One region of the Pantoea nemavictus genome, then DNA from elsewhere that is predicted to be linked to it. Evidence: predicted binding sites of a transcription regulator. Region 1 holds the regulator's gene; each other region holds the start of a gene.
The links. The regulator CRP, encoded in region 1, controls carbon source genes, mostly activating them, when cyclic AMP is high. The targets are predictions, from matches to a motif close to ATGTGANNNNNNTCACAT.

Region 1 (3,135 bases):
GCGGAGCATGTTGATCTGCTGGTGGGCGTGGTGCCGATTGTTAACCTTGAGTGGATTCAGAAGCTGGTGCGCGACACCGGCGAGCGCGGCCATTCACGTGAGGCGGTGATGGATTCGGTGGTGCGTTCGATGGAGGATTACATCAACTTCATCACGCCACAGTTTTCACGCACGCACATCAACTTTCAGCGCGTGCCAACCGTTGACACCTCAAACCCGTTTGCCGCACGTGAAATTCCATCACTCGATGAAAGCTTCGTAGTGATTCACTTCCGCGGGCTGGAAGGTATCGCCTTCCCCTATTTGCTGGCGATGATTCAGGGATCGTTTATTTCCCACATTAATACGCTGGTGGTGCCGGGCGGCAAAATGGGATTGGCGATGGAACTGATAATGCTACCGCTGGTTCAGCGACTAATTGAAGGAAAACGGATTGAGTGAGGGTTACTCGCCGGTATGGAACCGGTCGCCATGAATGGCGACTCTACAAAAAACGCGATGATTTCGTAGGGTGCGCATTGATGCGCACCTGGAAGCATTAAAGCTCGATCACTTCATAGCTGTGGGTGATTTCCACGCCCTTGCCCAGCATAATCGCCACAGAACAGTATTTTTCCGCAGAGAGATCAACCGCGCGCGCTACGGCTTTATCGCTCAACGCTTTGCCGCTGACGATAAAATGCAGGTTGATATGGGTAAAAATGCGTGGAGCTTCTTCGCGGCGTTCTGACGTCAGTTTGACTTCGCAATCGGCGACATCGCTGCGCCCTTTTTGCAGAATCGACACCACATCAATGGCGCTACAACCACCGGCGGCCATGAGCACCATCTCCATAGGACTTGGCGCTTTATCACCGGAATTACCGTCCATTAATACCTGATGACCGGATGAGGATTCTCCGAGAAAGGTAAGACCTTCCACCCATTTCACTCGTGCCTGCATGATTCTTTCTCCTGAAGCGGCGGTTTTGCCGCCAGATTACGCTTTCACCTGATAAACAGCAATCCAGACTATTCCCCCGTTTGCTGAAGCGAGACAACACAAGACAGCTCGCAAAAGCTGTGCTACAAACAGTGCTGAAAATATTTTCGTCGTTACAGACGAAGGCGGGAAGAATCAAAAGCGTAGCTTAAGAATGACCCGGAATAATTTTTCCATTACTGGAAACGCTCGACGATTAAACCGCCTGACAGGGAAAAAATGCCCCCTGTATTTTGGGCACGATTACAACAGAGGATAATAGCGAATGGTTCTCGGCAAACCGCAAACAGACCCTACACTCGAATGGTTCCTGTCCCATTGCCATATTCACAAATATCCATCCAAAAGCACGCTCATCCATCAGGGTGAGAAAGCGGAAACGCTGTACTACATCGTTAAAGGTTCCGTAGCGGTACTGATTAAAGATGAAGAAGGCAAAGAGATGATTCTCTCCTACCTCAATCAGGGAGATTTCATCGGCGAACTCGGTCTTTTCGAAGAAGGCCAGGAACGTAGTGCCTGGGTGCGTGCGAAGTCTGCCTGCGAAGTGGCTGAAATTTCCTACAAAAAATTCCGTCAGCTGATTCAGGTAAACCCGGATATTTTAATGCGACTTTCGTCGCAAATGGCGCGTCGTCTGCAAGTGACATCGGAGAAAGTGGGCAACCTCGCTTTCCTTGATGTGACAGGACGTATTGCGCAAACGCTGCTTAATCTGGCTAAACAGCCAGATGCGATGACTCACCCAGACGGCATGCAAATCAAAATCACCCGTCAGGAGATTGGTCAGATCGTGGGCTGCTCACGCGAAACTGTGGGCCGTATCCTGAAAATGCTGGAAGATCAGAATCTGATCTCCGCACACGGTAAAACCATCGTCGTTTACGGCACCCGCTAATTTCTTCTCACCCACGGCGTGATGGCAACATCGCGCCGTTTCTATTTGCGATGAGCTGATGTGGCGCCGAATCATCTATCATCCTGAAGTCAACTATGCGCTGCGGCAAACGCTGGTGCTGTGCCTGCCTGTGGCTCTCGGTTGGCTGTTTGGCGATCTGCAAAAAGGTCTGCTGTTCTCGTTAGTGCCTGCCTGCTGCAATATGGCGGGTCTGGATACGCCGCATAAACGCTTCTTCAAACGCCTGATTGTCGGTGGTTCGCTGTTTGCCACCGGCAGTTTCCTGATGCAAATTTTGACCGCTTACCAGATTCCGCTGCCGCTGATCCTGCTGGCGCTGCCGCTGCTGATCGGCGTAACCGGCGAAATCGGCCCGCTGCATGCACGCCTGCTGCCCGCCACTTTAATCGCCGCCATCTTTACGCTCAGCCTGGTTAGGCGCATGCCGATATGGGTGCCGCCGCTGCTCTATATTGGCGGCACGCTGTGGTACGGCTTATTCAACTGGTTCTGGTTCTGGCTGTGGAAAGAGCAGCCGATGCGCGAATCACTCAGCCTGCTGTTCCGCGAACTGGCCGATTATTGCGATGCCAAGTACACCTTATTGACGCAGCTAACCGATCCGGAAAAAGCGCTGCCACCGCTGCTGGCACGTCAGCAAAAGGCGGTCGATCTCATTACCACCTGCTACCAGCAAATGCATATGCTGTCGGCCAGCCGCGATAACAGCCACAAGCGCCTGACGCGCGCCTTCCAGGTGGCGCTGGATTTACAGGAACACATCTCGGTCAGCCTGCATCAGCCTGAAGAGGTGCAGAAGCTGGTGGAGGAGAGTCACGCTGAAGCGGTGATCCGCTGGAACGCCAAAATTATCTCCGCACGGTTACGCGTGCTGGCCGATGCCATTCTCTATCATCAGCTGCCGGATCGCTTTCATATGGAGAAACAGCTCGGCGCGCTAGAGAAAATTGCCCGCCAGCATCCGGATAATCCGGTCGGCAATTTCTGCCTCTACCACTTCAGCCGCATCGCCCGCGTATTGCGCACGCAGAAACCGCTCTACACGCGCGACCTGATGGCCGATCGTCAACGTCGTTTGCCGCTGTTGCCAGCACTGCGCAGTTATCTGTCGTTCAAATCCACCGCCTTACGCACTGCGGCCCGCTTCGCCGTGATGCTGATGTTTGGCAGCTCGCTGGCACTGTTCTTTAATATCCCTAAACCGTACTGGATATTGATGACGATTATGTTCGTC
Region 2 (3,135 bases), 1.6 Mb from region 1:
CTACAATCATCAGCAGCGGTGTGGATACGATCCACACGGTTCGGGTAAGTCTGTTTACCCTCCGATGCGCCAATGGCGTTATCGTTAACCTTATCGATATAGCTATTGCCTAAACCACTGACTTCAACTTGTGCGATATCGGCAATATGGAAATAGCTGTGGAGGGCTGCCGTGGATTCATAATCGCCGTAGGCTTCAAGCTCGATTTCACAATGCTCAGCGATACGGAAACGGGCAAGTAAGGTGAAATCATGCGGCCACAGCTTTTTAGTTTGTGCATTGCTTTCCAGTGTAAAGGTGAGCAATACCGCATCTTCGTTTTCATCATGAGCAGTTAGCGTCCACGGCATATTGCGTGCAAAACCGTGCGCTGGTTCGCCCGCTGGGCCAAACCATGGCCAGCAAATTGGCACGCCACCGCGAATGGCTTTACCGCTAGTAAATGATGTCTTTTCACTGAGCCATATCACCGGCTGTTGTCCGCTGGGCTGCCATGACAGAAGGTGGGCGCCCTGTAACGCAATCGCGGCGCGTACTTTAGGATGGCCGATCACCACAATCGGTAAATCACCTTGCTGCCGTTGTGACAGATAAGGGGTGATTTGATTGACTACCGGCAGGGTATAAAGCGTATCTTGCATGGTCAGACCTTCTCATTATTCAGTCGAAAAAAAGGGGCGACCGAAGTCACCCCTTATCTGTTTCACAGATTAGCTTACTTAGAAGCTACCAGTGCAATCAGGTCCAGAACTTTGTGTGAGTAACCGGTTTCGTTATCGTACCAGGAAACCAATTTCACGAAGTTGTCGTTCAGAGCGATACCTGCTTTAGCATCGAATACTGAAGTCAGGGTTTCGCCGTTGAAGTCGGTAGAAACGACGTCGTCTTCGATATAGCCCAGCACGCCTTTCATTTTGCCTTCTGACTCAGCTTTGATCACTGCACAAATTTCTTTGTAAGTGGCTGGTTTTTCCAGGCGAACAGTCAGGTCAACAACAGAAACGTTCGGAGTAGGAACGCGGAACGCCATACCAGTCAGTTTGCCATTCAGTTCTGGCAGAACAACGCCAACTGCTTTAGCTGCACCGGTAGAAGATGGGATGATGTTCTGAGCTGCGCCGCGGCCGCCGCGCCAGTCTTTGTGAGACGGGCCATCAACGGTTTTCTGAGTTGCGGTGGTAGCGTGCACAGTGGTCATCAGGCCTTCAACAATACCGAAGTTGTCGTTGATGACTTTAGCCAGTGGTGCCAGGCAGTTAGTGGTGCAAGACGCGTTAGAAACGATGTCCTGGCCAGCATACTTGTCAAAGTTAGCGCCACGAACAAACATTGGGGTGCTGTCTTTAGATGGACCAGTCAGAACCACTTTCTTCGCGCCAGCCGTGATGTGTTTACGTGCAGTTTCGTCGGTCAGGAAGATACCGGTCGCTTCAGCAACAACGTCAACACCCACTTCGTCCCATTTCAGGTTAGCCGGGTCTTTCTCAGCGGTAACACGGATTTTCTTACCGTTAACAATCAGTGCACCGTCTTTCACTTCTACAGTGCCGTCAAAACGACCGTGAGTAGAGTCATACTTCAGCATGTAAGCCATGTAATCGGCGTCCAACAGATCGTTGATCGCGACGATTTCAATGTCAGAACGCTGCTGCGCAGCACGGAAAACGATGCGACCGATACGGCCAAAACCGTTGATACCTACTTTGATAGTCATATATTCCACCAGCTATTTGTTAGTGAATAAAAGGTTGGCTGTAAAATTACAAAAACCTTACCAGGCGTCAAGCGGAATCGTGTCAATTGTTGCGACAGGTCAATTCCAACGCCAGGAATAATTCGTTGCGCAATCGCTTACGCAGCACCCTTATTGCGCGCCTATGTTACGCCGAATGCGGGCTGAAAAGGGATGACTTTTGCAAAGGGTGATCACCATCACAAAATCGAGCTATGGCAGAAGGGTCGGATGCGTTAGCACGAAATAAGACCCGATAGATGTTGTACGTTTGTTAGAATACTAGTCGATTTTTTCAGAATGACACTCCGGAACTCAAAATGGCTAAAGACACCGCACCCGACGCAAAAATCGCACAGCTTTCAGAAATGCAGCGCTATGTCACTCAGCATCGTGGAACGGAGCCCCCTTTCTCGGGCGCCTTGCTGCACAACAAACAGGACGGTATCTACCACTGCTTAGTCTGTAACTCACCCCTGTTTCTGTCTGAAACGAAATATGATTCAGGTTGCGGCTGGCCAAGCTTCTATCAACCCTTCAATGACGACGCGATCCGTTATCTGGAGGATGATTCACACGGTATGCATCGGGTGGAAATTCGTTGTGGCAACTGTGATGCCCATCTTGGCCATGTTTTCCCGGACGGCCCACAACCGAGCGGTGAGCGTTACTGCGTGAACTCCGCTTCGCTGAACTTCACTGATGAGCAGGGCAATCAGCAAGAGGGCTAAGTATGAAACAGGAACTGGAAGCGATGCTGGCGGCAATGACGCCGGAAGTGTATGAGCGATTGTCTACGGCAGTTGAAACCGGTAAATGGCCGGATGGCGTCGCCCTGACGCAAGAGCAGAAGGATAATTGCCTGCAGCTGGTCATGTTGTGGCAGGCGCGCCACAATGACGATCCACAGCATATGACCATCAGCAAAGGTGGGGATATGGTGATGAAGTCGAAAAAACAGCTGAAAGAAGAGTTCGGTATCGAGCCCGATGTCACGCGCATCAACCTGCACTAAAAGCAAAAGGGCTGGTTGCTGCCAGCCCTCATTTTCAGATTAATACCGCGCCTTGCGCTGCCATCTGTGCGAACGCAATGTCGCTATCATCCGGATTCAGGTTCACGCCGCGGCAGCCCTCTTTGACGACCTCAACGTTATAGCCCAGTTCTAACGCATCCAGCACGCTGTACTTGACGCAGTAATCGGTCGCAATGCCCAACATCACTAAATCGCTGATACCACGCTCGCGCAGCCAGCTATCGAGTTCAGTTTTACGGCGGTGGCCATTATCAAAGAAGGCACTGTAGCTATCCACCTCGACATCGCCGCCCTTATGGAACACGGCATCGATCAAAGATCGATCGAGGTCAGGGTGGAAATCCGCACCGACAGAGTTTTCAATACC
Region 3 (3,135 bases), 990 kb from region 1:
AACGCGCGCGCAATTGTTGGATTCCGATGCCATCCTGCGCCAGCAACAAGATCCTTACGCCTTTATTCGTAATGCCTACTTCCAGCGGCATGACTTTATCGCCAACGGCGGTAAGCTGAAGCCGGAAGATAATCCGAACGCCAGCGCGATTCAGGATGATCTTAAGGACATCGATTCTCAATAATCGATTCTTAATAAAAAACGGCGACATGATAGTCGCCGTTTTTTTCATATCTATTTAGACATCAGAACTTGTAGTTAAAGTTCGCGCCGTAGAGCCATGCCTTACCTTCAGAGTTAAAGGTATAGGGGCCCTCTTTGACGGTAACTTTCTGTCCGTGCATGTAAGAAACACCCACGTCTACCGAGGCATCTTCATTAAATGCGTAAGATGCACCGGCGCTCAGCCATAGACGATCCTGATCCGGGATGGAGATGGAACGCTTATCGGCAGGAACCGGGCTGTCATCGAAGGCGATACCGGTACGGAAGGTCCAGTTGTCGTCATAGAAGTAAGAGGTACCCAATGCGATACGATAGGCATCGTGGAACCCTTCATCTTTATAGAACAACGTCTGACCGTTGCTGCCGGTGGCTTTCAGCTCCTGGAATTGGCTCCAGCTGGTGTACGCCAGGCTGTAGTGAACCGCCCACTGCGGTGCGACTTTGTGGTAGCCGGAGACTTCCCACATCTCTGGCAGATTCAGCGTCAGAGAGCCTGGGATGGTTGAGCCGCCAGTGCCGTAAGGCAGGCCGAGCAGCTGCGCCTGCGGCAGAGAGTTTACGTAGGTTGGCAGGCTGCTTTTGTAATCACCATCAAAGTCGATTTTAACTTCTGAGCGATAGGTAAAGCCGAAGCGGTTGTCTTTATCCACTTCATACAGAATGCCGGCATTCCAGCCGTAGCCCCATTCATCACCCTTTAAATGGGCAATTTGGGTATTGGCGGGAATGCCCAGCGCGGCACCTGATTCACCGGCATAACGCTCAATTTTGGCTTTTGCATACACCGCATCAAATCCAATACCGAAGCTGAAGTGTTCATTCAGTCGATAAGCGGTGCTGATATTAAAATTGCCGGTCATCAGGTCGGTTTTACCGCCGTAACCGCCCGCGGTATAGCCATCATTAAATTCGGTTGCCAGACCATAATTGGAAGTGGCCGAAGCGCCAATCCACCACTGATCGTTAATTGGCTGAACATAGTGGATATTGGGAATCCACTGGTTTGGGGCAATATTTTTTGAATCAAGGCTGCGACCAGATGGGCTCTGACCGGTGATGTCTACTTCGGGATCAATATAAACCGCGCCGATGGAAAAAGAGGGGCGATCCATTAATGCCATGGTTGCCGGGTTACGGCTGGCAGAGGCGGCGGTATCACCCATCGCACCTTCACCCGAATAAGCACGACCTAAACCAATTGCTGAAAATTCATTAAGCTGAAAGCCTGCGGCGTAAACATGGGAACAGACGAGCGTTACTGCAGCTGCCACAGCTGACTTTGCAAACAGGTTTTTATGGTTCATGACCACAACCTCATCTAGATTTATTATTTAACGTTGTTACGTCGCGTAACAAAGAGCGGCGAATTGTAGGGACTGATGGCAAAACCACATATCAGACCAGTGCGACGAGTATAGGTCTGACCTGTGTATTTGTTGCAATAATGTTTTTTAGATATTTCTAATTTGATCGATAAAATCAGATCTGCTTAACAAAATCTTAGCGGTTCGCCTTCAACATAGCTTTCAATTTTGTTATGGATCAATTTTTAGTGTGATATTCGTCACTTAGCGGCGTGATCGTGGATGTGAAAACGCAGCAGGCGTACACTTTGCGACAGAAAATGATCCGATTGTGTTGAATTTATCGTCAGGAGAGAACCATGACTGATGCCATTAATAAATGTAGTGCGAATGAAACGGCCGCCTGCTGCTGCGTAGATGTCGGTACCGTGATGGATAACACCGATTGCACCGCAAGCTGGTCTGGCGTATTTGCCGATCGCCATGCGGCGGATGCGATGCTCGCGTACCTGACTGAACGCGCGCGTCAGGTAGAATCCGATCCCTGTGACATTCACGCTGAATTTGCTGAAGAGGGCGACGCGGTGCGCCTGACCATCGACTTCACCTTTGCCTGCCAGGCCGAAACCCTGATTTTCCAGCTCGGCTTACGCTAATTCCACCGCTGCCGGAACCCCGTTCGGCAGCGTTAACTCTTTTTCGTGTATTCCCTCGCACTTTTTTCCTCTGGTTATTGGCTACTTAGCAACACCTGGTTAACACTGATGATCAGGTCAGACCTGTTTGGCAATGATGCCTTGGTCGAAAATTACAGGTGATTGCAATGAGCAAAGCGCAGCCGCTGCTGACGCGTCAGGGTGAACGTATCGCCATAACCCATGGATTGCGCACGCCTTTTGTCCGCCAGGCGACAGATTTTCACGGTATTCCCGCGCTTGAGTTAGGGCGCATGGTGGTGAGTGAACTGATGGCGCGCAGTGAATTGCCGGTGGAGGTGATCGATCAATTGGTGTTTGGCCAGGTGGTGCAGATGCCGGAAGCGCCTAATATCGCGCGTGAAATTGTCCTGAGCAGCGGATTAAGCGTACACACCGATGCTTATAGCGTCAGTCGTGCCTGCGCCACCAGCTTCCAGGCGGTGGCAAACGTGGCGGAGAGCCTGATGGCAGGCACCATTGATGCCGCGATTGCCGGTGGCGCGGACTCTTCTTCAGTGTTACCGATTGGCGTCAGCAAAACTCTGGCGCGTGCCCTGGTCGATCTTAATAAAGCGCGCAGCTTTAGCCAGAAACTCAGTATTCTTCGTCGTTTACGTCCGCGCGATTTGTTGCCGGTGCCACCGGCGGTGGCGGAGTACTCCACCGGGCTGCGTATGGGCGATACCGCCGAGCAGATGGCGAAAAGCCACGGCATCACGCGCCAACAGCAGGACGCGTTAGCGCTGCGTTCGCACCAGCATGCGGCGCGCGCCTGGCAATCCGGTGTGCTGGCGCAGGAGGTGATGCCCGCTTTTGTGCCACCGTGGAAAGCCCCTATCGAGCAGGACAACAATATTCGTTTCAACGCTAGCGCTGCAGATTACGCCAAACTACGCCCGGCGTTTGAT
Region 4 (3,135 bases), 580 kb from region 1:
GTCAATCCATCCAGCCAGGTTTCCGACGCCTGCGCGCGCTGCGCGGCCGGGGCCTGATAGATCTTCTGGTAAATCTTGTAGGATTTCTTGTGCTCGCCCACGCGCATTAAGGTTAACGCGTAGTCGCTGAGCACCTGCATGTGATTTGGCAACACGCGCAGCACTTCTTCACAGCACTGACGAGCGAGGGGATAGTTATGAGCCGCCATGGCCTGACGAAATCTCGCTGCTGCGCCCTCAACGCGTGATTGCGCAGTAGCGGGATTATTCATGAAATTAGGACGTGAGACAGAAACCATTTTGCGCATAAGAAATTTCTCAGTAGCTGCTGAAATTGCGCGCATTCTAATCAGGCAATTGCTGAGCTCCCTATAAGCCTGGTCTCGAATTCATCCCTTGAATGGCGCACTAAATTAAGCGACGCGCGGCTTCTACCACAATTTTCACCGCATCACTTTCGGTCTGCTTCATGGTCACCGCATCCGGAATCTCTTTTTGCGTACGGTTCACGATGACGCCAGCCACCATGCCGGCACGCAGTCCCTGACTGGCGCACATGGTTAACAGTGTAGCGGATTCCATCTCATAGTTAAGGACGCCCATTTGCTGCCACTCATCCATTGAGCCCTGGAAGCGCTTCACCACGCGACCAGAGAAGGTGTCATAGCGTTCCTGCCCCGGATAGAAGGTGTCAGAGGACGCGGTAATGCCAATGTGCGTTTTGGCACCGCAGGCTTCCGCTGCGGCAACCAGCGCGGTGGTGCAGGTGAAATCGGCCACGGCCGGGAACTCCATCGGTGCGAAGTGCAGGCTGGCACCGTCAAGGCGGACAGACGCCGTGGTGACCAGCACATCACCGACATTAATATGCGGCTGAATGGCGCCGGTGGTGCCAACGCGCAGGAAGGTGCGCACACCGAGTTGCGCCAGCTCTTCTACCGCAATCGAGGTTGAAGGTCCGCCGATACCGGTTGAACACACCACCACCGGTTTACCATCGACTTCCGCCAGATAGGTGGTGAATTCACGATGCGAAGCCAGATGCTGTGGATTCTCCATCAGCGCGGCGATTTTCTTCACGCGCTCAGGATCGCCGGGAACGATGGCCAGCGTGGCTCCTTTTAGGGAAGCTTTGGTGATGCCAAGATGGAAAACGTCAGACTGGGCCATATCAGACTCCTGATAAATAGGGGATGTGCGCGCCACTCTACGTGAGCAGGAAACATAATTATGTGACTAATTTCACTATCAATAATGAAACTTACATTATCATAAAAATATTTTGTGATTTACATCACACATTAGTGCGCTGCAATTCTGAATTGCTACAAGCGGTGCTGTGTAAGTACTGATGGCAATGTTAATAGAGAAGCAGCACACGTGAAAAAAATCCCTCTGCACCCTACGTCAGCCTTGCTTGACCAGCCAGGCTATAGTTACGTGATTGCGCATTTGCTAGCACGGAGAGAACCATGAAAACCGAAGACAATATGGCACAAAAAACGGCACCCGGCGGCTTTGCACCGGCCGTTCAGCCCACCGCAAGCAGCACGATTATTACCGCCAGCGACGCGATTCATGCTGGCGAGACCTCGGTTCCAAGCCAGGGCGAAAATTTGCCCGCCTACTATGCCCGGCCAAAAGAGTACCAAGGCACATTGCCAGTGGTGTTAGTCGTGCAGGAGATTTTCGGTGTGCATGAGCATATCCGCGATGTTTGCCGGCGTTTGGCGCTGGAAGGCTATCTGGCGATCGCCCCTGAGCTCTATTTCCGCGAAGGCGATCCCAACGATTACAACGACATTCCCACGCTGTTTAAAGAGTTGGTGAGCAAGGTTCCGGATACGCAGGTACTGTCCGACCTCGATCATGTGGCTAACTGGGCGGCAAGTCATGGTGGCGATGCGCGTCGCCTGGCAATTACCGGCTTCTGCTGGGGCGGACGCATTAGCTGGCTGTTTGCCGCGCACAATCCTCAAGTGCGAGCCGCTGTGGCGTGGTATGGCCGCTTAGAGGGTGAGAAGACGCTGAAGCAGCAGAAACATCCGATCGATATTGCGGTGGACCTGAATGCGCCCGTGCTGGGCCTTTATGGCGGTCAGGATGACAGCATTCCACTGGAGAGCATTGATAAGATGCGTCAGGCGCTGCATGCCGCCAATGCCAAAGCGGAGATCGTGGTGTATCCGGATGCCGGCCACGCTTTCAACGCGGATTACCGTGCGAGCTATCACGCCGATTCCGCCAAAGATGGCTGGCAACGTATGCTGGCGTGGTTCGCGCAGTATGGCGTGGCACCGAACGCGTAATAAAAAGGGGCGCGTATGCGCCCCAATCACATTTGCGGCTACTAAGCCGTTTCACCCCGCAGGTTCTGCGCCGCTTTGACCATGTTTGCCAGTGCCTGACGGGTTTCCGTCCAGCCACGCGTTTTCAGGCCACAATCCGGGTTAACCCACAGACGTTCTTCCGGGATGCTTTGCGCCGCTTTGCGCAGCAACGCTTCCATCCACTCCACGCTCGGTACGTTCGGTGAGTGGATATCGTAAACGCCCGGACCAATCTCATTGGGATAGTCGAACTCTTTAAACGTATCCAGCAGATCCATATCGGAACGTGAGGTTTCGATGGTGATAACGTCGGCATCCAGTGCGGCGATGGAGTCCATGATGTCATTGAACTCGCAGTAACACATATGAGTGTGAATTTGCGTGTCGTCTTGCGCCACCGCGGCATTCAGACGGAAAGCATCAACTGCCCATGTCAGATACGCCGCCCAATCGGACTGATGCAGCGGCAGACCTTCGCGCAGCGCGGGTTCATCAATCTGAATGATGCCGATGCCGGCTTTTTCCAGATCTGCCACTTCGTCACGCAGCGCCAGCGCAATCTGTTTCGCAATGGTTTCACGGCTCACATCTTCACGTGGGAACGACCAGCAGAGAATGGTTACCGGACCGGTCAGCATGCCTTTAACCGGTTTGTCGGTCAGTGATTGCGCGTATTTGGCCCACTCAACGGTGATCGCGGCAGGACGGCTGACGTCGCCGATGATAACTGGCGGTTTTACGCAGCGAGAACCGTAGCTCTGCACCCAGCCGTTCTGGGTGAATACGAAGCCGGCGAGATTTTCGC

Region 2: msrB (peptide-methionine (R)-S-oxide reductase MsrB) is a predicted target of CRP. The motif match lies at 1,921-1,938, and genes of this name have one in related genera.
Region 3: WH298_RS03425 (YfcZ/YiiS family protein) is a predicted target of CRP. The motif match lies at 1,778-1,795, and genes of this name have one in related genera.
Region 4: udp (uridine phosphorylase) is a predicted target of CRP. The motif match lies at 1,283-1,300, and genes of this name have one in related genera.

The regions. Positions count from the first base shown of each region.
Region 1 covers NZ_JBBGZW010000001.1:1,737,595-1,740,729, forward strand. The annotation lists gene WH298_RS07970 (phosphoribulokinase) at 1-441, shown strand, start outside; gene WH298_RS07975 (OsmC family protein) at 539-943, opposite strand; gene crp (cAMP-activated global transcriptional regulator CRP) at 1,248-1,880, shown strand; gene WH298_RS07985 (YccS/YhfK family putative transporter) at 1,939-3,135, shown strand, end outside.
Region 2 covers NZ_JBBGZW010000001.1:88,707-91,841, reverse strand. The annotation lists gene WH298_RS00435 (D-hexose-6-phosphate mutarotase) at 1-641, opposite strand, end outside; gene gapA (glyceraldehyde-3-phosphate dehydrogenase) at 716-1,714, opposite strand; gene msrB (peptide-methionine (R)-S-oxide reductase MsrB) at 2,053-2,463, shown strand; gene WH298_RS00420 (YeaC family protein) at 2,466-2,747, shown strand; gene pncA (bifunctional nicotinamidase/pyrazinamidase) at 2,782-3,135, opposite strand, start outside.
Region 3 covers NZ_JBBGZW010000001.1:747,424-750,558, reverse strand. The annotation lists gene mlaA (phospholipid-binding lipoprotein MlaA) at 1-184, shown strand, start outside; gene fadL (long-chain fatty acid transporter FadL) at 246-1,529, opposite strand; gene WH298_RS03425 (YfcZ/YiiS family protein) at 1,889-2,185, shown strand; gene fadI (acetyl-CoA C-acyltransferase FadI) at 2,353-3,135, shown strand, end outside.
Region 4 covers NZ_JBBGZW010000001.1:2,315,012-2,318,146, reverse strand. The annotation lists gene WH298_RS10595 (tetratricopeptide repeat protein) at 1-308, opposite strand, end outside; gene udp (uridine phosphorylase) at 409-1,170, opposite strand; gene WH298_RS10585 (dienelactone hydrolase family protein) at 1,473-2,309, shown strand; partial or broken gene metE (5-methyltetrahydropteroyltriglutamate--homocysteine S-methyltransferase) at 2,351-3,135, opposite strand, start outside.